3 regions of the Enterobacter sp. N5-15 genome follow, and region 2 is predicted to be linked to each of the others. Evidence: predicted binding sites of a transcription regulator. Region 2 holds the regulator's gene; each other region holds the start of a gene.

Region 1 (7,844 bases), 2.1 Mb from region 2:
TGCGTGAAGCCGGCGGTCAGGGTATCGGTAAATCGCGTGCCGATGCACAGCACCGTGTCTGCCCCTTCAATCGCCTCCTTTACCGCGCCGGCGCTGGCCGAACCGCTGTAGGTGCCGTAAAAGCCGGCGTGACGCTCGTCAAATATGCCTTTGCCCATCAGCATGGTGGCGTGCGCCATCGGCACGTCCTTAACCCATTTCTGCAAGGCATGCTTCAGGCCATGGCGCAGGACAAGGAAATCGGCCAGCAGCGCAGTACGCTTGCTCATGGCCAGCCTGTTCTCTGCGGCATCCCGGAACGCTTTCAGGCAGGCGCTATCGGCATGCGCGTGCCGGAGAGTGAGAGCGTTTACAGGCGGCGTGGCGGCCTTTTTAGCCACGTCGGCGGGCAACATCAGATAGCCGGGGCGACGTTCCCGGAGCATGGTAGTTAACACCCGGTCAATCTCATAGCAGGCGTTTTGTTCGGTCAGGATCGCCTGTGCAGCGGTGATGGGTTCGCTCATATGGTAAAAATGACGAAACTCACCGTCGCCCAGCGTATGGTGCAGCAGTTCCCCTCTTTGCTGTGACGCCGTACCCGGCGCGCCCACAATATGCAGCACCGGAACGTGCTCGGCATAGCTGCCCGCAATGCCGTTCATCGCACTTAGCTCTCCTACGCCAAATGTCGTTAGCAGCGCGGCGAAGCCCTTACATCGGGCATATCCGTCCGCGGCATAGGAGGCGTTTAACTCGTTAGCACAGCCCACCCAGCAGATATCCGGGCTGTCTATCACATGGTCGAGAAACTGCAGGTTGTAGTCGCCCGGCACGCCAAACAGATGATCGGCTCCACAATCTGTAAGACGGTCCAGCAGGTAATCGGCGACGCAGTATGGGGTACGCATAAACAGGTATCCTTCTAATGTTGACCTCACCTTGAGTATTAAATAAGCGTGATGACTGTCCAGAATTGGCGATAAGTAGGGCATGGAAAGAATGCTTTACAAAAAAGGCTGCGCTATGCTGCTTTTTTTCACGTTAATGTAAACGCATACACAGATTTTTTTCTTCAGCGCCAGAGGTCACAAGAATGGGTTATCAGCCGGACAAAAATCGTTATCGGACAATGGAGTATCGCCGTTGCGGCCAAAGCGGGCTCACGTTGCCCGCCATCTCGCTTGGGCTGTGGCATAATTTTGGCGACACCACGCTTATCGAAAACAGCCGTCAACTTTTACAACGCGCGTTCGATCTGGGCATTACGCATTTCGACCTTGCCAACAACTATGGTCCGCCTCCCGGCTCTGCCGAACGTAATTTCGGCCGTATTTTGCAGGAGGATTTCCTGCCCTGGCGCGATGAGCTAATCATCTCCACCAAAGCGGGCTATACCATGTGGGAGGGTCCGTACGGCGACTGGGGGTCACGCAAATATCTGCTGGCGAGCCTGGATCAAAGCCTGAAGCGCATGGGGCTGGAGTATGTGGATATTTTCTATCACCACCGTCCTGACCCGCAAACGCCTCTGCTGGAAACCATGAAAGCGCTTGACCATGTGGTGCGCCAGGGAAAAGCCCTGTATGTCGGGTTATCCAACTACCCTGCTGAACTGGCCCGCAAGGCGATTGATATTCTTGACGATCTCGGTACGCCCTGCCTGATCCACCAGCCGAAATACTCTCTGTTTGAGCGTGCGCCGGAATCGGGACTGCTGAGCGTGCTGCAGGAAAAAGGGGTTGGCTGTATTCCATTCTCGCCGCTGGCCGGCGGGCAACTGACCAACCGCTATCTGAACGGCATTCCGGCAGACTCACGCGCGGCAAGCGGCAGTCAGTTCCTTAACCCTGACCAGATCACCGAAGAGAAGCTGGAGAAGGTAAGAAAGCTGAACGCCATGGCGGAAGAGCGCGGCCAGAAGCTGTCCCAGATGGCGCTGGCCTGGGTATTACGCCATGAGACGGTGACGTCAGTGCTGATTGGGGCAAGTAAAACGGCGCAGATTGATGACGCCGTGGGCATGCTGGAAAACCGCCATTTCTCTGCGGAAGAACTGACCCGTATAGAAGGGATTCTGAGCAGCTCAAAATAATACCGCTTTTAGCAAAAAGTGCTCTCACCCAGGAATTCGGAGTTGAGGCGATGAAACGAGGCTTTACCAACTCGTAATATTGCGTTAACAGGCCCAACAAAGGCCCCGATCGTGAAGGAGAAAGAGTATGTTCAGGTCACTGATTCTTGCAGCGGTATTACTGGCTTCAGCCCCGCTGATCGCCACTGCGGGCGAAATCACCCTGTTGCCATCAGTAAAATTACAAATTGGCGATCGTGACGACTACGGCAGATACTGGGACGGTGGCTACTGGCGCGACCGTGACTACTGGAACCGTCACTATGAGTGGCGCGGAGACCGCTGGTGGAAACACGATAACGGCAGACACCGCGGCTGGTATAAAGACAACGCCTATGAGCGCGGCTACCGTGAAGGCTGGAACGATCGTGACGACCGTCGCGGCGGCTGGGGTCGCGGCAAAGGTCACGGACATGGCCATCACGGTCATGACGACTAACAGCAAAAAGGAGCCTCCCGGCTCCTTTTTCTTTTAGAGTCCCAACGCGGTGCCAATCAGCAGCCACAGGTTCAGCGCCACCACCACCACCACGATGGCCCACCCGGTCCGTTTCACCAGCGTTGAGTTGACCAGTTCGCCCATCAGGGTTTTGTTGCTGGTAAAGATCAGCAGCGGCACCAGCGCCAGCGCGATACCAAAACTCAGCAGCACCTGGCTCATGACCAGAATTCGCGTTGGGTCGAGCCCCATCAGAATCACGATAAATGACGGGAGCATGGTAACAGAGCGACGAACCCACAGCGGAATATGGAACCGAACAAATCCCTGCATCACCACCTGGCCTGCCAGCGTGCCCACCACCGTCGAAGAGAGACCGGCAGCCACCAGGCTGAGACCAAATATCGTGGCGGCAGCATGGCTCAGTAACGGCTCCAGCGTGAGATAGGCCTGGTCGAGATCGGCAATACCGGTATGACCGTTAAAGTGGAAAGCCGCGGCTGCGGTAGCCATCATCGCCAGATTGACAAACCCCGCAATGGTCATGGCGATTGCCACGTCCCATTTGGTGGCGGAGTAACGCTCTTTGCGCGTCCCACCGTGCAGATGCTGAGTCAGCGAGGAGTGGAGGTAAATCACATGCGGCATGATGGTCGCCCCCAATACCCCGGCGGCCAGGAATACCGCTTCCGACGTTGGCAGGCTTGGGATCACCATACCTTTACCGAGCTGCGCCAGATTCGGCTGTGAGAAAATCAGCTCGACGATATAGGCCGCCGCAACAAACAGCAGCAGACCGCCGATGACCTTCTCCAGCGGCTTTTGGCCCCGACGCTGCAGCATCAGGATCAGGAAAGTGGCAATCCCGGTCAGTACCGCCCCCTGCAACAGCGACACACCCAGAATCAGCTTAAAGCCGATCGCTGCGCCGATAAATTCAGCTAGGTCAGTGGCCATGGCGATGATTTCAGCCTGAACCCAGTAGAGCCAGACGGCCGGACGCGGATAATGGTCGCGAATTTGCTCCGCCAGGTTTTTGCCCGTGGCAATCCCCAGCTTTGCGGAGAGCATCTGAATCAGCATCGCCATCAGGTTAGCCCAGACGACCACCCACAGCAGCTTATAGCCGAAGCTGGCCCCGGCCTGAATATTGGTCGCAAAGTTACCTGGATCGATATAGCCAATGGCAGCGATGAACGCAGGTCCCATTAATGCGAACCGCAGCTTGCGCGCGGCCCTGCCACTGCTACCCTCTACGCGACTGTTTGTCATTTCTGCCTCTGAAATATAGCCTTTGCTATGTTTAATGCTATCAAAATGAGAATGATTATCAAGATCATTTGTGAAGTTTACAGTGATTTCTCTGATAGCTTTGAACGATAGGCGGGCGGGTAAGTGGGGCGATCTAACAGAAACTGAAATCGCGCGCGCTTTTTGTGAAGACTAGCACACAAACTTAACTTTTCACTCATTTACCTAACATAACAAAAATGTATTGTGGATCACTATTTTTGAGACTCGTCACAGGATGTAACTATAGTGTGTCCTCGATCTCGTTTTCTTTTCGCTTGTTACATAGAATGTGCACGAAAATTAAACCTGCCTCATATTTGGAGCAAATATGGACCGCGTCCTTCATTTTGTCCTGGCACTTGTTGTCGTTACTGCACTTGCATTGCTGGTCAGCACAGACCGCAAAAAAATTCGTATCCGTTATGTTGTCCAGCTGCTGGTCATTGAAGTTTTACTTGCGTGGTTCTTCCTGAACTCCAACGTAGGCCTCGGCTTCGTAAAAGGCTTCTCCGAAATGTTCGAAAAACTGCTCGGATTCGCCAACGAAGGGACCAACTTTGTCTTCGGTAAAATGAACGACGAAGGTCTGGCGTTCTTCTTCCTGAAGGTTCTCTGCCCAATCGTCTTCATCTCCGCGCTGATCGGTATTCTGCAGCACATCCGCGTTCTGCCGTTCGTTATTCGTGGAATTGGCTTCCTGTTATCCAAAGTGAACGGCATGGGCAAGCTGGAATCCTTTAACGCCGTCAGTTCCCTGATCCTCGGTCAGTCTGAGAACTTCATCGCGTATAAAGATATTCTCGGCAAAATGTCCCGCAACCGCATGTACACCATGGCGGCAACCGCAATGTCTACCGTTTCCATGTCTATCGTGGGCGCGTATATGACCATGCTGGAGCCAAAGTATGTTGTTGCGGCGCTGGTTCTGAACATGTTCAGCACCTTTATCGTGCTGTCGCTGATCAACCCGTACCGCGTTGACGCCAGCGAAGAGAACATCCAGATGTCAAACCTGCACGAAGGCCAGAGCTTCTTCGAAATGCTGGGTGAATACATTCTGGCGGGCTTCAAAGTAGCGATTATTGTTGCCGCCATGCTGATCGGCTTCATTGCGCTGATTTCTGCGCTGAACGCCCTGTTCGCCGCGGTGCTGGGTATCTCCTTCCAGGGTATTCTGGGCTACATCTTCTACCCTGTTGCATGGGTGATGGGTGTTCCGGCTCACGAAGCGCTGCAGGTTGGGAGTATCATGGCAACCAAACTGGTTTCTAACGAATTCGTTGCGATGATGGATCTGCAGAAAATTGCCAGCACGCTTTCTCCGCGCGCGGAAGGCATTCTGTCCGTGTTCCTGGTCTCCTTCGCGAACTTCTCGTCCATCGGGATTATCGCGGGTGCGATTAAAGGTCTGAACGAAGAACAGGGTAACGTGGTTTCTCGCTTTGGCCTGAAGCTGGTTTACGGCTCTACGCTGGTGAGCGTCCTGTCTGCTTCCATCGCGGCACTGGTCCTGTAACCTTTAGCGTTAAACAAAAAACCGGGAGCCTGGCTCCCGGTTTTTTTATGCCCGCAACTCTTCCAGCGGTTTGGGTTTACCTATCAGGTAGCCCTGCAGGTAATCCACGCCAAAGCGAAGCAGCATCTCGCGCTGGGCCGGTGTTTCTACGTATTCCGCCACAACGCACAGCGATTTCGTCTTCGCCAGATTACACATTGACTGGACGATCATCGCATCCATATCGTCGGTACAAATGTCTTTAACAAAGCAGCCGTCAATTTTAATGATATCTGCCTGCAGGCGTCTGAGACGCTCGTAGTTGGCGTAGCCGGTACCAAAATCATCAATGGCAATCCGGAAACCGTAATCGCGCAGCTGCTGAATATTGTGCATGCTGCAGCCTGAATTTGAGAAGGCCTGCTCTTCGGTGATCTCAATCACGACGGCCTGAGGCGCAACGCCGTAGCGTTCAAAAAGCGCGCAAATCTCGGTCGCCACCTCTTTTTGCATCAGCGTGAGCGGCATCAGATTGACAGAGAAACGAGCACCAGCCTGCGTGGCAGGGTTATCGCGCAGCCACAGCAGTAATTTCTCCATAATGCACATATCAAACCGGTGGCTGAGGTTGAACTGGGCAATTAACGGAATAAAGCGGTCAGGAGTGAAGATCTCGCCCTCGCTCTCCATACGCGCCAGGATTTCGTAATACCCGCTCCCGTCCGCCTTCTGGATCGGCTGCGCGTATAAATGGAATCGATCCGTCTCCAGGGCATGCTTAATCCGCGCCAGCATCAGGACGCGCTCCGTTGTTTGCCCTGATGCCGCCTCGAGGCTATTCGTGAGTGCGAGAACGTTTTGCGCTCCGCTGGCCTGCTCTGCCAGCCAGCTCAGCTGCCCCAGCGTGTGATGCAGCTTTTCGCCATTTTCGACCATTCCCCAGGACGCGCCAAACTCAATATCCAGCCCTGCGTTGTTCCAGAAAATCTTACTGCTGTTGAGCCGATCGACCATATGCTGGAGACGTTCAGCAATTTCCGGCCCCAGTAATACCAGCACCAGCTCGCTTCCCGGGAGCTGGAAGAGCTTCTCATCCTTCTGCAAAAGTGGCTGCAGCGACGTGGCGATCGTGCGTTTGCAATGGACACGCATGAGGATCCCATAGTGTCGGCTCAAAAACTCCAGGTTATCCATACGCAGAATGCACACTTTGGCATCCGGGTGAGTCTCAAGATACTCCTCCAGCGCGCGAATATTGGGCAATCCTGTCAGCGGATCGGTGAGCGCTCTGTCCTGCCAGCCCCGCTTGAGCCATTCGCTACGCTGATAGATCCGCGACATGTAAAGCAGACAGATAGCGAAAGAGATAAGCACGGACAGGATAAAAGAGAGCGAATGGCCTGTTTCCACCCCGTTAAGGAAGTTGTAGTTGTAGGTCAACAGCAGGAGCGCGGATGCGGACCACAGCAGGGAGATAAGCGCATAGGTCAGGCGGCTTATCGCTAAGGTAAAAAGAATAAAAATCAGCGGCATCAAATAGCCGGCAATGACGGGTGATTCAAAAGGACCGCATAAAATGACGAGAATGAAACTTAAAAGCATTAGCCAGACAAAAATATATAATGAATTCTTGTGAAAAAACACGGGCTTCACGCTTTGTCGCCAGAAGTTCCTCGCATAGCGAGGATTAATTATCATTCTTAATGGGTAATAGAACATCATGGTAAAAATCAACGCCGCACAGATCAGGCTCAGTATATCTACAACGTTATAAATTACCGTTCCCTCGCCGAAAAAGGTCGATATTGTCACAGGAAAATCAAATAAATAGCCCGCCATATACATCGACAGCTTAATACCTATCGGCACGATAAAACCTAGCCAGAATATACGTAAACCGATGTGCTTGTTAGGGATACAGTAGCGCCAACGCTTACCCAGCATGATGCGCAGAACGCCGCAGGCCGTGAACAATGCAAAGGTCTGACAAAACAGTAATACTGCATATTGTAGCGGTGCTAAATTAATATAAAATAGATTAGTGACAGTAAAACCTAACACAATGGGAAGAATAGCCCTGCGCCCAAATAGCAGAACTATCGCCAGCATAACGCTCAGCGGTAGCCATGCTAAATAAACGTCGTGACCATTAACAATTGCACGGGGAGAGAGATAACGGGAGACAGGTACCGCAATCAGACAAAGTGTCAGGGCAATTATAAATATCTTTACATTATTGTACGTTTTTCTATTCATTAAGCTGATGAGTATATTATCCGTTCGAATCATTGACCGGATGGATAATAGGTTTATTAATTGCACGAATCAAGTTCAAGTCTATTTATAGACTGGTTTATTGATGTCGATTGAGGTGAGGTATGAGAATACCTGCTTTTTGATAACAAAATACGGGAGAGGGTGTTACAAACACATAAAAAAAAACCCTCGTCTTTTGACGAGGGTTTACAATTTTGGTGGAGCTAAGCGGGATCGAACCGCTGACC
Region 2 (7,844 bases):
CATACTACGATCCCAACTATCGCCTGAAAGAGTCTTCCTACAGCCTCGATGCTATCTATACCCTGCAGGATGGCCGCGCGAAAGGCACGATGTTCAAACTGCACTTCACCCAGTATGACAACCACTCCGATATCCCGAGCTATGCGGGCGGTTACGGCAACATCTTCCAGGATGAACGTGACGTGAAATTCATGGTTATCGCCCCATTCACCATCTTCTGATGAACGCACCGGCGGGCTGAGTCCCGCCGGTATGGAGACTGCACATGATGAAAAAAATCGTAATCGTCGCGTTGCTGGCATCAGGGCTGGTGGCGTGTGCTCAGACACAGGCGCCGAAAGAGGACACCCGTCTGAAGGAGGCGTATAGCGCCTGTATTAATACTGCGGAAGGTTCGCCGGAGAAGATTGAAGCCTGTCAGAGCGTGCTGAACGTGCTGAAGAAAGAGAAAGCGCACGAGCAGTTCGCTACGCAGGAGAACGTCCGCGTGATGGATTACCAGGCCTGCATTCAGGCGCGTAAAACCGGTAACGATCAGGAAGTGGCGAAGCGTTGCGATAAGATCTGGAACGAGATACGCAATAACAATAAATAAGTTGCTTTACGCCCGGTAAGCGCAGCGCCACCGGGCTTTTTTCAGGCAAAAAAAAGCCAACCTTGCGGCTGGCTCAGAGTATGAACGCTCGCTTATTTCGCGTCGTGCGCGTGGTCGTCTTCGCGGCAGTCGCCTTCAGCGCAGTGACCGTAAAGGTACAGGCTGTGGTTCGTCAGGCGGATGCCATGACGCGCCGCGATTTCACGCTGGCGTGATTCAATGGAATCATCGCTGAATTCAATGACCTTGCCGCAATCGAGGCAGATCAGATGATCGTGGTGCTGCTGCTGGGTCAGTTCGAAAACAGATTTACCGCCTTCGAAATTATGACGGGTAACAATGCCCGCGTCATCAAACTGGTTCAGCACGCGATAGACGGTAGCCAGCCCAATCTCTTCACCCATGTCGATAAGACGTTTATAGAGGTCTTCCGCACTGACATGGTGATTGTCTGGACCCTGAAGCACTTCAAGGATTTTTAACCGAGGAAGCGTAACTTTCAGGCCAGCCTTCTTTAATGCGGTATTGTTGTCAGTCATGCGGAATCTGTCCTGTTGCTAAACGATTCACTTCTGTAGGAAGTGACAGAAAATGCACCTGGGATAATGCGTCTCATTATAGAACTGCCATGGCTAAATGAAAACTGCAAGTCTCAGGCAAAATATGCTTATAAAAATGGGGTATCACCAACAAACTTGCTCAATGGAAAACCACACTTTATCAGGGAGACATTGTACAGGTCTGGGCGAAAAAGTTAAAAGATTGTAGCGATTAATTTAATCGGTTTGACCTGGAGCACGGGCGCAGCCGCCGCTGCGCCGCGATAAAAATCAGGCGTTCAGAATATCGTCCAGGTGCAGTTCCTCACGGATCTGCTTCACCCATTTCTCAACGCGCTCTGCCGTCAGCTCTGGCTGACGGTCTTCGTCAATAGCCAGACCCACGAAGTGATCGTCATCGGCCAGGCCTTTAGACGCTTCGAAGTGGTAACCGGCGGTCGGCCAGTGGCCTACGATAACCGCGCCATTCGGCTCAATGATATCGCGGATGGTACCCAGCGCGTCACAGAAGTATTCGGCGTAGTCTTCCTGATCGCCACAGCCAAACAGGGCCACCAGCTTACCGTTGAAGTCCACTTCTTCCAGCGTCGGGAAGAAATCATCCCAGTCGCACTGGGCTTCACCGTAGTACCAGGTTGGGATACCCAGCAGCAGAATGTCATAGCCTTCCAGATCTTCTTTGCTGCTCTTAGCGATGTCATGCACATCAGCAACGTCTTTACCGAGCTGTTTTTGAATGTTTTTTGCGATATTTTCGGTATTGCCGGTATCACTGCCAAAGAAAATGCCGATGATTGCCATGAGTAAAATAACCTCTTGAAACTTAATAGTATGGTGGCGCAATTCGGCCACGGATAAGGGCAATAATAGCAGAACTGGCAACCCTGCGGAAACAGCTATCGCGCAGGACTGCACTCTGTGCTACATGAAAAGGGCGATAAAGGGGATTTTCAGACTTATGCCTGGCTGCGTAACGTCTCAAGCTGGACGAGCAACATCTCTTCAATGAGCTCGCTGCGGCTGATATTTCGCGCGTCAGCCAGCTCGTTCAGCGCATCGACGGCGTCGGCGTTAAGCTTCAGTTCGACACGCTTAAGCCCACGATTTTTATCGCGTTTAAGCTGGTTGCGTTTATTGATACGCAGCTGTTCATCGCGCGAAAGCGGATTCGTCTTGGGTCGTCCCGGGCGACGCTCATTCGCGAACAGATCTAGTGTCGTACGGTCCGTTTGTTCTTTGGCCATGATTCAGAGACTTCGGGGGAAACACGCCGCCCTGCTAATGCCCGGGCGATAAGCGCGCCATCATACATCACCAAAAACGGCACGCCAACGACTGGAAGCCCACAGCCTTCCAGTCGCTTTCTTTTTAATCAATTTGCAGTATCAGCGAGATAGCGGCGAATGGCGCGCAGTACGGCATCCGGTTTTTCCGCATGCACCCAGTGCCCGGCACCGGCAATCACGTGGGCGCGAGCCTGCGGGAATTGGGCCAGCAGCGTGTCGCGGTACGCGTCGGTAACGTAAGGAGAGTTTCCGCCGCGAATAAAGAGGGTAGGGTGTGGCCAGGCGGGGACGGTTTCCCAGCCCACGATGTTGTTGTACTGGTCCCAGAGCACCGGCACGTTAAAACGCCATTGCCCGTCAACAAACGACTTCAGCAGGAACTGCACGACGCCTTCTTCATCAAGATGCTCACGCATGACGGCAGCCGCCTGTTGGCGTGTCGCGACACCCGCTTCTGTGACCGCATTAATGGCGGCAAAAATCTCGTCATGACGGCGGACATCGTAATCCACGGGCGCGACGTCAATCACCACCAGGCCGCTAATACGCTCCGGGGCCCGCGCCGTCAGGGCCATCACTGCTTTGCCACCCATTGAATGCCCGATCAGCGTTACCTTTTGCAGGCTATGTGCATCCAGCGTATCCAGCAGATCCCGCGCCATCGCCGCGTAGGTCATCTCGTCGGAACGCCCGGAAAGACCGTGATTGCGCATATCGACCTGTAAAATATCGTGGTCGGTAACCAGATCGCGCGCCAGCACGCCCAGGTTATCCAGGCTGCCAAAAAGCCCGTGAACCAGTACGATGGGAGAATTATTGTTCTGCGATTGTGCAGTTTGCGCTCGGGTATTCAATTTCATGGCAAAGTTCTTTTTTTACGTATGTCAGGTTAGGGTATCATGTTGACCATTCTGCCGCCCGGCTGCAAGGTTCCAGTTTAATCTGACTTTTGCCGCCAACCTGGTTTGACGCTATCCGCTGTTGGGATTTGACCTTATAATCCCAATGACTTGTATTCAGATAAGATATCGCACTGGATTAAGATGAAAACAATCGAAGTTGATGACGAACTCTATCAGTATATTGCCAGCCAGACGCGGCATATCGGGGAGAGCGCGTCCGACATTTTACGGCGCATGCTTAAAATTTCCGCCGCTTCACAGCCTGCTACCCCAGTCACCAAAGATGTCGTGTCTCAGCCAAGCGTTGTTGCGCAAGCAAAACCTGCCGTGACACCGGCAAAAGATAAAGTGCGCGCGATGCGCGAGCTGCTGCTCTCCGATGAATACGCGGAGCAGAAAAAGGCGGTTAACCGCTTTATGCTGGTGCTGTCTACACTTTATTCACTGGATAACAAAGCGTTTGCTGAAGCGACCGAGTCGCTTCACGGCCGTACTCGCGTCTATTTCGCGGGCGACGAGCAGACGCTGCTGCAAAATGGCAATCAAACCAAGCCCAAACATGTTCCTGGCACCCCGTACTGGGTGATCACCAATACCAATACGGGCCGCAAGTGCAGCATGATTGAACACATCATGCAGTCCATGCAGTTCCCGGCGGAATTGATTGAAAAGGTTTGCGGTACAATTTAACCCTTGCATCAGAAGGACCCGGTAATGGCAAATCACAGCCGTGCAGGCCAACCTGCACAACAAAGCGATTTGATTAACGTCGCTCAGCTGACCGCGCAGTATTACGTGCTGAAACCGGTCGTGGGCAACGCAGAACACGCAGTGAAGTTTGGTACATCCGGTCACCGCGGCAGCGCGGCGCGCCACAGCTTTAACGAACCGCACATTCTGGCCATTGCTCAGGCCATCGCGGAAGAGCGCGCTAAAAACGGCGTTACCGGTCCGTGCTACGTGGGGAAAGATACCCATGCCCTGTCTGAACCGGCGTTCATCTCTGTGGTGGAAGTGCTGGCGGCAAACGGCGTTGATGTGATTGTTCAGGAGAACAACGGCTTCACCCCAACGCCTGCGGTCTCTAACGCCATCCTGGTGCACAACAAAAAAGGTGGCGTGCTGGCTGACGGTATCGTTATCACGCCATCCCACAACCCGCCGGAAGACGGTGGTATCAAATACAACCCGCCTAACGGTGGCCCGGCCGACACTAACGTCACAAAAGTGGTGGAAGATCGTGCGAACGCCTTGCTGGCTGATGGTCTGAAAGGCGTGAAGCGCATTTCTCTGGATGCCGCCATGGCGTCCGGTCACGTGAAAGAGCAGGATCTGGTTCAGCCGTTCGTGGAAGGGCTGGCGGATATCGTTGATATGGCGGCCATCCAGAAAGCCGGCCTGAAGCTGGGCGTGGATCCGCTGGGCGGCTCCGGTATCGAATACTGGAAACGTATCGCCGAGCATTACAAGCTGGATCTGACCATCGTGAACGATCACGTCGATCAGACCTTCCGCTTTATGCACCTGGACAAAGACGGCGCGATCCGTATGGACTGCTCCTCCGAGTGCGCGATGGCGGGCCTTCTGGCGCTGCGTGATAAATTCGATCTGGCGTTTGCTAACGACCCGGATTATGACCGTCACGGTATCGTCACCCCTGCCGGGCTGATGAACCCGAACCACTATCTGGCCGTCGCGATTAACTACCTGTTCCAGCACCGTCCGCAGTGGGGCAAAGAGGTGGCTGTCGGTAAAACGCTGGTGTCCTCCGCGATGATCGACCGCGTGGTCGAGGCGCTGGGCCGCAAGCTGGTGGAAGTGCCGGTGGGCTTCAAATGGTTCGTTGATGGTCTGCACGACGGCAGCTTCGGTTTTGGTGGTGAAGAGAGCGCGGGGGCATCTTTCCTGCGTTTCGACGGCACGCCATGGTCAACCGATAAAGACGGCATCATCATGTGCCTGCTGGCGGCGGAAATCACCGCGGTCACCGGTAAGAACCCGCAGGAACATTACAATGACCTGGCGGCACGCTTTGGTGCACCAAGCTATAACCGTATTCAGGCTAGCGCGACGTCAGCTCAGAAAGCAGCCCTGTCCAAACTCTCTCCGGAGATGGTCAGCGCAAGCACCCTGGCGGGCGATCCGATCACTGCCCGTCTGACGGCAGCACCGGGCAACGGCGCATCCATTGGTGGTCTGAAAGTGATGACCGAGAACGGCTGGTTCGCCGCGCGTCCATCCGGTACGGAAGACGCGTATAAAATCTATTGCGAAAGCTTCCTCGGCGCTGAGCACCGTCAGCAGATTGAGAAAGAAGCGGTAGAGATTGTCAGCGAAGTGCTGAAAAACGCGTAAGTGGTGTTTGGTGCGGGCTGGTGCCCTCACCCCGGCCCTCTCCCACAGGGAGAGGGAGAAAACATTAAAAACGGCAACCTCAGGGTTGCCGTTTTGCTTTTACCTAACTGTGCTTGTTCTTCAATTCAAACCGTGGTGACACCAGACCGTACAGCGTCCAGCCCATAAAGGTCACCATCGCGCCATACAGCATCGCTTCCTGGCCGGATGAGTAGAGCGCATAGAAGCTGTAGATTGCCCCAATCAGCGCCACGATATTGGCCGCACGCGCTTTGCGTGGATCCACCTTCGCCACCTTCTGGATGATCACCAGCGCCGCCATCGACAGAATATACGGAATGATATTCGTCACCACCGCCAGGTTGACCAGGACGTTGAACTGGCTGTTCAGCGACGGGCTAATGGTCATCAGCGACAAACCGCTCTGGAAGATGACAATCGCCAGCATCCCCTGCACCGGCGCGTCGGCTTTGCTCACGCGGGAGAAGATTTTTGGGAAGTAACCTTCATCAGCCGAGGATTTAAACACCTGTGCGATGGTGAACTGCCAGCCGAGCAGCGAGCCGCAGCAGGACATGACCATCAGACCCATGATCACTTTCCCGACCTCAGGCGTGAACATCTGCGCGAAGGCCAGCCCGAACGGCGCCGTAGACTTAGCCAGATCCATATTCGGTACGATGCCCGCAATCACGTTAGTCGAGACGATATAGATCACCGCCGCGCCCAGCGTGCCGCCGAGGACCGCAATCGGCACGTTCTTTTCCGGATTCTCTACCACTTCCGCGTTCGCGCAAGCGGATTCCAGACCCAGGAAGGCCCACAGCGTCATGGCGATGGATGACCCAACAGCGGTAAAGAACGGCACATGGTGCGGGTTCCAGGAGTTGGCGTAGAGTGTCGGGCAGAACCAGAACCAGCCGATGATGCACAGGCCGACAACCGGAATAATCACGCCCCAGACGGTGATGCTGGAGAGCTGCCCGGTGATACGCGCGCCGCCAAAGTTAGCCACGGTGCAGATCCACAGAACCCCGATGGTCGCCAGCCCAATTTGTACCGGGCTGAGCGTCGCGCCAAACAGCTCCGTACCGTAACCCACCGCGGAGATGGCAATCGCCACGTTGGCAATCAGCAGCGACACGCCGTAGGTATAGTTGGCCATAAAGTTGCCCGACTTGCCAAAGGCGTACTCGGCATAGCCACCCATGCCGCCTGACTTACGGCTGAACATCCCGCACTTGGCGAATGCCCACGCCAGCGCCATGGAGCCGACTGCCGTCACCAGCCAGGAGATGATAGAGATGGTACCCACCTCTGCCAGTTTGGTGGGCAGCATGATAATCCCGGAGCCCATCATGTTTACCATGGTGAGGATGGTCAGCTGCACCACGCCCATCTTATTGGACTTACTCATAATTTCTCTCCTTTCAGCAGCGCGGGCTGAGCGGCGGGTTTTTTGATGACGTTGCAGCGAACCTGTTTGCGACCCTCACACTCTTCGACGTACACACCCTGCAGCTCCGGCGCGAAGCCCGGCAGAAGGTTGATACCTTCTTCCAGCGCGGCAAAGTAGCGCAGCACGGAACCGCCCCAGACTTCCCCTGGGACAACGCACAGCACCCCTGGCGGATAAGGGAGCGCGCCTTCGGCGGCGATGCGGCCTTCCGCGTCGCGCAGGGAGACCAGTTCAACTTCACCGCGCAGATAGGCGTAGTTCGCGTCCTGCGGGTTCATCATCACGCGTGGGAAGTGAGACTTGCGGAACATCTCTTTCTGCAGCTGCTTCACGTTGTGGCGGGCGTACAGGTCATGCATTTCCTGGCAGATCTGGCGCAGGGTGTAATCCGCGTAACGTTCCGGATGCTGTTTGTAGAGTGAAGGCAGGACGTCTTTTAGCGGAACATCGCTCTCGAGCAGTTTTTCGAAGCGCACCAGCTGCGCCACCAGCTGCTGCAGTTTGCCCATATCTTCCGCAGGCGTGAGCAGGAACAGGATCGAGTTGAGATCGCATTTTTCCGGCACGATGCCGTTTTCGCGCAGGAAGTTGGCAAGGATAGTGGCGGGCACGCCGAAGTCCTCATACTCCCCGGTGCGGGCGTTGATGCCCGGCGTGGTCAGCAGGAGCTTGCACGGGTCGATAAAA
Region 3 (7,844 bases), 2.1 Mb from region 2:
CAAGCCGCTTGCCCTTATCCAGCTTCGCAATCTCACCCAGCTCATCTTTATCCAGTCGGAAATCCCAGACGTCGAAGTTTTCGGCGATGCGCGATGGCGTGACCGATTTCGGAATGACCACCAGGCCGTTGTCCAGATGCCAGCGAATGACGATTTGCGCCGGGGTTTTACCGTATTTATCCGCCAGCTCACGGATAATCTTTTGATCAAACACCCCTTCGCCGCCCTGCGCCAGCGGGCTCCAGGACTCGGTCTGGATTTTATGCGTGGCGTTCCAGGCATGAAGCTGGCGCTGCTGCATCAGCGGGTGCAGCTCGATCTGGTTAATCACCGGCGCGACGCCCGTCTCGTCAATCAGCCGCTGCAGGTGATGAACCTGGAAATTACAGACGCCGATGCTTTTCACCAGCCCCTCTTTTTGCAGTTCAATCATCCCCTTCCAGGCATCAACGTAGTGATCGATAGCCGGAACCGGCCAGTGCATCAGCCAGAGATCGACGAAATCGAGCTGGAGCTTTTCCAGACTCTCCTGCAGGGCTTCGCGGGGGCGTTTTTGATCGTCGTTCCACAGTTTCGTGGTGATGAATAACTCATCGCGGGGGACGCCAGCGCTGGCCAGTGCCTTACCCACGCCGTCCTCGTTTTTGTATGCGGCAGCGGTATCAATGGACCGATAGCCGACTTCCAGGGCTTTATGAATGGCGGAGACGACCTCGTCGTTACCGGCTTTCCATACACCTAGCCCCAACTGGGGCATCACGTTGCCGTCCTGCAGCTTGATTACGGTTTGGTTTGCCATTTTTCCTCCTTCAGGTGCGCATCGCCGGAGGGTTCCCCCGGCGATGGGGTGTGCATTAAGTCTGGACGAAATGTCAAAAAACGAAAGTCGGGAGGGCAAAAACGCTTAACGCGCCGCTTCGTAGATGCGACGGCTCACGTCCAGCGTGATGTCGCCGTGCTCGCCCAGGTGGGTCATGCCGTGCTCTTCAAGTTTTGCCAGCAGGGCAGGGATGGAGCTGCCGTCCAGACCGTAGCCGGACAGACGCGTTGGCACGCCCAGACCTTCAAAGAAGTCGCGGGTTGCTTCGATGGCGGCATCAATACGCGCATCGTCAGAACCCTCGGTGATGTTCCACACGCGTTCGGCGTACTGCAGCAGCTTGGCGCGCTTGGTGTCGCGTTTTTCGTTCCACAGGGCAGGCAACACAACGGCCAGCGTCTGAGCGTGGTCCAAACCGTGCATTGCCGTCAGCTCGTGGCCCAGCATGTGGGTGGCCCAGTCCTGCGGCACGCCAGCCCCGATCAGGCCGTTCAGCGCCTGCGTTGCGGCCCACATTACGTTGGCGCGAACGTCGTAGTTTTCCGGCTCTTGCAGCGCTTTCGGGCCGTCTTCGACGAGCGTCAGCAGAATGCCTTCCGCGAAGCGATCCTGGATTTTGGCATCGACCGGATACGTGACGTACTGCTCAACGGTGTGAACAAAGGCGTCGACCACGCCGTTAGCCACCTGACGCGCAGGCAGGGTGTAGGTGTAAACCGGGTCCAGAATGGCAAACACGGGCTGAACGTGTTCGTTCATGAAGGCCTGTTTGTCGCCGGTGGTTTTACGGGAGATCACCGCGCCCTTGTTGGATTCAGAGCCGGTCGCTGGCAGGGTCAGCACGGAGCCCATCGGGATGGCGCTTTTAATGTCGCTGCCGCGGGTTTCCAGGATGTGCCACGGATCAATGCCGTCAGCGTAGTGCGCTGCCGCCGCGATGAATTTGGTGCCGTCCAGCACGGAGCCGCCGCCGACGGCCAGCAGGAAGGTGATGTTTTCTTCGCGGGCGATTTTCACCGCGTTCATCAGCGTTTCGTAAGACGGGTTTGGCTCGATGCCGCCAAACTCACGCACGTCCAGACCGTCCAGCGCGCTATAAACCCGATCCAGCACGCCGGTTTTTTTCACGCTGCCGCCACCGTAGGTGATCAGCACGCGGGCGTCAGCAGGGATCTGCGCGCGCAGATCGGCGATAGCGTCTTTACCAAACAGAATGCGGGTGGGGGTGTGAAGATTAAAGTTGTTCATTGCTCGTTCCCTTTAGTGGGTGAAAAACCGTGGTGGCGCAGAGGGCTACCTGATGCTGCACATTGTGGCCGCCCGGGGCTATCCTCTCAATGCACATTCCTGCCGATGTCTTGCCCATTTCTACAGAGCGCTGGAGAAAGCGCGGAAAAGCACGCACACTGTCAACGTCGGAAACCGTACCCGGAGTAACGTAATATGAACCGTGAAGCGATCTGCCATCAGCTCACTACGCAGATTAAAAGACTGATAGATAACGAAAATGGCGTCAGTGGCCTGCTTCCTGATATTCGCCTGCTCTACGGCACGCAGCCCGGAACGCGCACGCCGGTCATGTACCAGCCGGGCATCGTTTTTCTCTTCTCGGGCCATAAAATTGGCTATATCAACGAGCGCGTGTTCCGCTACGACACCAATGAATACCTGCTTCTGACGGTACCTTTACCCTTCGAATGTGAAACCTTCGCGACAGAGGCCGTTCCGCTGGCCGGTATACGCGTCAACGTCGATATTCTTCAGCTGCAGGAGCTGCTGATGGAGATAGGTGAAGACGAGTTCTTCCAGCCTTCGATGGCGTCGAGCGGGATTAACTCGGCGACGCTGTCGGAAGAGATCCTTTGCGCCATTGAGCGTCTGCTGGACGTGATGGAGAGGCCGCTGGACGCGCGTATTCTGGGCAAGCAGATTATCCGTGAAATTCTCTACCATGTGCTGCTGGGCCCGGGGGGCGGGGCGTTACTAGCCCTGGTGAGCCGACAGACCCACTTCAGCCTGATAAGCCGCGTGCTCAAGCGTATCGAAAGCCAGTACACGGAAAACCTCAGCGTCGACCAGCTGGCGGCGGAAGCGAACATGAGCGTCTCGGCGTTTCACCATAATTTTAAATCGGTGACCAGCACCTCGCCGCTGCAGTACCTCAAAACCTACCGTTTGCATAAGGCGCGGATGCTGATGATCCACGACGGCATGAAGGCCAGCGCGGCGGCAATGCGGGTGGGTTACGAAAGCGCGTCGCAGTTCAGTCGGGAGTTTAAGCGCTATTTCGGCGTTACGCCGGGAGAAGATGCATCACGCATCCGAACGATGCAGGGAGCCTGACGGGAAATGTAGGCCGGGTAAGCGATAGCGTCACCCGGCTTTGTTGAATTATGCGCTGCAGTACTTCTTCTTAATCACTACCGCAATAGTCCCCACCAGTCCCGCGACCAGCAGGAACATCGGCAGCACCATCAGGAAGGTCATCACCTGATCTTCGTGGTGTTTCACAAAGGGGATCATATTCAGCGCGTAGCCGAGCGTGGTGACCACACCCACCCACAGCAGGGCGCTCAGCCAGTTGAAGAACTGGAAGCGGCGGTTCGACAGACCGGAAATGCCCGCCATCGTAGGCAGAAGCGTGCGAACAAACGCCAGGAAACGCCCGGCCAGCAGCGCCAGCAGGCCGTGCCGGTCAAACATGCAGGTCGCACGCTGATGATATTTATGCGGTAGCTGCGCCAGCCAGCCTTTCACGACGCGGGTATTCCCCAGCCAGCGGCCCTGCAGATAGCTCAACCAGCAGCCCAGGCTGGCTGCGGAGGTGAGAATAACCATCGTTGACGTGAAGTCCATGACGCCTTTCCCGATTAACGCCCCGGCAAGTAAAAGCAGGCTGTCACCGGGTAAAAAAGAGGCTGGCAGTAATCCATTTTCCAGAAACAGAGTTGCGAACATCACGAGGTAAACGATACCGACGACGTGAGGATCCGCCAGCGCGGCAAAGTCGTGATGCCAGAGCGCCGCGATAATATCTTGAATAACAGCCATGGACTTTCCTGTGGAACAGCAGATATAGCGCTATTGTACTCCCTTATTCGCCCGTCGGGTTTGATCCCGGGCGCAACTCATGCAGACTTTTCTGCTTGCGGTGTCCACAAAAGCGTCCAGGGAGTACATTTTCAGCCAGCACTCTACACGATACGCTCGAACCCTGCTGCTAAATCGGCAATCAGATCGTCAACATTTTCTAAACCGATATGCAGTCGAATCAGGGTACCGCTGAAGTCCACTTCTCCGCCGGGACGCAGAGCCGCAACCTGTTCCGGCTGGTTAGGCAGGATCAGGGATTCAAAACCGCCCCAGGAGTAGGCCATGCTGAAGAGGGTAAAATTATCCAGATAGCTCGCCAGCTCGTCGTTATTCAGCCTTTTTTTCAGCACGAACGAGAACAGACCGCTGCTGCCCGTAAAGTCACGCTGCCAGAATTCGTGGCCTTTACTGCCCGGTAGCGCGGGGTGATTAACGCGCTCAACCAGCGGATGCTGCGCCAGCCATTCGGCCACTTTCAGGCTGCTTTCATGGTGCTGACGCAGGCGAACGCCCAGCGTGCGGATACCGCGGCTGGTCATGTAGGCCGTGTCTGCGTCCACCATCTGGCCCATCAGGTAGGCATTTTCACGCAGCTGATCCCAGCAGCGCGCGTTGGAGACCGCAGTGCCAATCATGCCGTCAGAGTGGCCTATCAGGTACTTCGTCGCCGCCTGAATCGAGATATCAATGTCGAATTCCAGCGCCTTAAACAGCACGCCTGCCGCCCAGGTGTTGTCTATCATCACGATCGCCTCTGGCGCTTTGCTGCGCACGGCTTTCACGATTGCCGGCACGTCGTGAACTTCCATGGTGAGTGACCCCGGAGATTCCAGGAACACGATGCGCGTGTTTGGCTGAATAAGTTCGGCAATGCCTTCACCAATCAGCGGGTCGAACCAGCCGGTGGTCACGCCGAGCTTGCTGAGAATTTTGGTGCAGAAGTCCTGGCTGGGCTCGTAGGCGGTGTTGGTCATCAGGATGTGATCGCCCTGTTCCACAAACGCCAGAATGGTGTTGGCGACTGCAGCCGCCCCGCACGGGAACAGCGCGCAGCCCACGCCGCCTTCCAGCTCGCACATCGCCTCCTGCAGAGAAAAATGGGTTAGCGTGCCGCGACGGCCATAAAACAGCCCGCCTTTCGCGCGGTTGCGCGTGGCGATTTTTTTCTCCTCAACGGTATCAAACACCAGCGAGGAGGCTCGTTGAATCACGCTGTTGACCGATCCCTGCGTATATTTTTTGCTGCGTCCTGCCTGTACCAGCGTGGTATCAAGATGCTTTTTTGTCATGTTCGCTAACCCTGTTTTTTATACGTCTGGACGTCCAGACTACCACGATTGGAAAAAACTGCACCCGGAGGCTTATCGAATAAGCAGAAAATATTAGCAAAAAACCGCATAAGAAATTTTTACTGCGTAAGCGCAAGGAAAGTGAGCGAAAATTACGGCACCATGCAAATACTAATGAGAACTACTATCAATTCGACGACGTTTTGATATTATTACGCTCAGATTTTGTGATTTGCGTCCTGGAGATACAGAGTGGGTAATAATTTGATGCAGACGGATCTCTCCGTTTGGGGCATGTATCAGCATGCTGACATCGTGGTTAAGATTGTGATGATCGGCCTGATTCTGGCGTCCGTTGTCACCTGGGCTATCTTCTTCAGCAAAAGCGCCGAGCTGCTTTCGCAGAAGCGTCGCCTTAAGCGCGAACAGCAGCAGCTGGCTGAAGCCCGCTCTCTGGATCAGGCTTCTGATATGACCTCATCCTTCCACGCGAAAAGCCTGACCAGCATGTTAGTTAATGAAGCACAGAACGAGCTGGAACTCTCCGCTGGCAGTGAAGATAACGAAGGCATCAAAGAGCGTACCGGTTTCCGCCTGGAGCGTCGCGTTGCGGCCGTGGGCCGACACATGGGCCGCGGCAATGGTTATCTGGCGACCATCGGTGCGATCTCGCCGTTCGTCGGCCTGTTCGGTACGGTCTGGGGCATCATGAACAGCTTCATCGGCATCGCGCAGACCCAAACCACCAACCTGGCGGTGGTGGCACCGGGCATCGCGGAAGCGCTGCTGGCGACGGCGATCGGTCTGGTTGCCGCTATCCCGGCGGTGGTTATCTACAACATCTTCGCGCGTATGATTGGCAGCTACAAAGCCACGCTGGGTGACGTTGCCGCGCAGGTTCTGCTGCTGCAAAGTCGCGATCTCGACCTGAATGCCAGCTCGGTTAAGCCGGTGCACGCGGCGTCCAAACTGCGCGTAGGTTGATTGTATGGCGATGCGTCTAAACGAAAATCTGGATGATAACGGCGAAATGCATGAAATCAACGTGACGCCGTTTATCGACGTTATGCTGGTTCTGCTGATTATCTTCATGGTGGCTGCGCCGCTGGCGACGGTGGATGTGAAGGTCAATCTGCCTGCCTCTTCCAGCCAGCCCCAGCCGCGCCCGGAGAAGCCTATCTACCTGTCGGTGAAGGCGGATAAATCCATGTTCCTCGGGAACGACCCGGTGACGGCCGACTCTGTCATCCCGGCGCTGGAGCAGCTTACGGGCGGTAAGAAAGACACCACGGTCTTCTTCCGTGCGGATAAAACCGTTGATTACGAAACCATGATGAAGGTAATGGACACGCTGCATCAGGCGGGTTACCTGAAGATTGGACTGGTCGGCGAAGAGAAAGCGGCCTCGAAGTGATAAAGAAGCTGGCGAAAGCCGGCTTTTTTGTTTGTTGCTATGTTAAATCGTTATTATTTTCTGCTGTATATCCCCATTCTTCATATTTATTTATCAATAAAGCCATAATTAATAATCCATTGATAGTTAAGTAAATATCAGTATTCGGCTGCGCCATTAAAATATATCGTTTGCTGAAATGGCGTCGTGGAATATCCCCACTACGCTTAAAAAAGATAATAAAAACAGACCTTCTTCGAAGGATCTTTTCACCTGCACAGCAAGAGACTCCCTATGGCTACGATGACATGGCTGTATCCGCACGCGCCTCAAAACGACCAGTTTTCGCTTTCCGCAATTCGACGACGCGCCGACAGGCTCATTCTGGTGCTTATCTGGTCGCTGTGGGGGATCTCGCTGGGGGTCGGATATATGAACGAGAATATTGTGCAGGGGGCCATTGTCGGTACCTCTCTGGCCAGTCTATCGACGCTGCTGACGCTGTTGTTTCCCGGCGCGCTGCTGCTCCGCCTGAGCTCTGCTTTTGTGCTAATGGCCTTTTCCGCGTTGCTCATTCATCTGGGCGAGGGGGAAACCGAATACCATTTCTCAGTTTTCGTCCTGCTTTCCGCGCTGCTTGCCTGGCGAGACTGGCGGCCCCTGGTGATGGGGGCGGCGGTCATCGCGTTACATCATCTGGTGTTTAACTATCTGCAGGAGAACGACCTTTACGGCGTCGTGGTGTTCATGCACACCGGCTTTCATATGGTGGTTTTTCATGGTCTGTTTGTGGTGGTCCAGACCGCGATCCTGGTTCTGCTGGCGATACGAATGGAGCAGGACGCCCGCTCTGCGAGCGAGGTGGCAGGGCTCGCGGGCGTGATCAACCGCGAACCTGGGTACCTCACGCTTGCCGTCGATGCGGTGCCTGCAGAGTCTCCTTTTGCCCGCACGTTCAGCCTGACGCTTGGCACCATGCGCGCCACGCTTGAGCAGGTCAGTGCCAATATTGGGCAACTGCTGGAGGCATCCCGCGCGTTAGGACAGCGCAACAGCGCGCTGTCGGAACGTACCGACCACCAGGCAAGTTCGCTGGCAACGGCGGCCAGTGCGATGGAACAGTTAAGGGCCGTCGCTACCCTGACCAGTGAAAAAGCCAGCCAGGTCAGGGAGGTGGCGTTCAGCACCAGTAACGTGGCGGAGCAGGGGGGCCATAACGTACGGCAGGCGATTGCGGCAATGGAGCACA

What was found. The regulator Fur, encoded in region 2, represses iron uptake genes when iron is present. The targets are predictions, from matches to a motif close to ATAATAATGAGAACNACTATCAA.
Region 1: the regulator Fur is predicted to act here: its motif matches at 3,864-3,886, upstream of AC2TE5_RS16145 (Nramp family divalent metal transporter).
Region 3: the regulator Fur is predicted to act here: its motif matches at 5,371-5,393, upstream of exbB (tol-pal system-associated acyl-CoA thioesterase).

The regions. Positions count from the first base shown of each region.
Region 1 covers NZ_CM170150.1:3,415,002-3,422,845, forward strand. The annotation lists gene ipdC (indolepyruvate decarboxylase) at 1-890, opposite strand, end outside; gene mgrA (L-glyceraldehyde 3-phosphate reductase) at 1,076-2,074, shown strand; gene AC2TE5_RS16140 (DUF2502 domain-containing protein) at 2,202-2,552, shown strand; gene AC2TE5_RS16145 (Nramp family divalent metal transporter) at 2,586-3,824, opposite strand; gene AC2TE5_RS16150 (NupC/NupG family nucleoside CNT transporter) at 4,174-5,361, shown strand; gene AC2TE5_RS16155 (sensor domain-containing phosphodiesterase) at 5,407-7,596, opposite strand; tRNA gene AC2TE5_RS16160 (tRNA-Ala) at 7,813-7,844, opposite strand, start outside.
Region 2 covers NZ_CM170150.1:1,328,894-1,336,737, forward strand. The annotation lists gene chiP (chitoporin ChiP) at 1-221, shown strand, start outside; gene chiQ (ChiQ/YbfN family lipoprotein) at 269-595, shown strand; gene fur (ferric iron uptake transcriptional regulator) at 688-1,134, opposite strand; gene fldA (flavodoxin FldA) at 1,426-1,956, opposite strand; gene ybfE (LexA regulated protein) at 2,112-2,399, opposite strand; gene ybfF (esterase) at 2,528-3,301, opposite strand; gene seqA (replication initiation negative regulator SeqA) at 3,485-4,033, shown strand; gene pgm (phosphoglucomutase (alpha-D-glucose-1,6-bisphosphate-dependent)) at 4,058-5,698, shown strand; gene potE (putrescine-ornithine antiporter) at 5,802-7,115, opposite strand; gene speF (ornithine decarboxylase SpeF) at 7,112-7,844, opposite strand, start outside.
Region 3 covers NZ_CM170150.1:4,097,878-4,105,721, reverse strand. The annotation lists gene dkgA (2,5-didehydrogluconate reductase DkgA) at 1-799, opposite strand, end outside; gene yqhD (alcohol dehydrogenase) at 905-2,068, opposite strand; gene AC2TE5_RS19305 (AraC family transcriptional regulator) at 2,264-3,163, shown strand; gene yghB (DedA family general envelope maintenance protein YghB) at 3,212-3,871, opposite strand; gene metC (cystathionine beta-lyase) at 4,015-5,202, opposite strand; gene exbB (tol-pal system-associated acyl-CoA thioesterase) at 5,455-6,186, shown strand; gene exbD (TonB system transport protein ExbD) at 6,191-6,616, shown strand; gene AC2TE5_RS19280 (methyl-accepting chemotaxis protein) at 6,890-7,844, shown strand, end outside.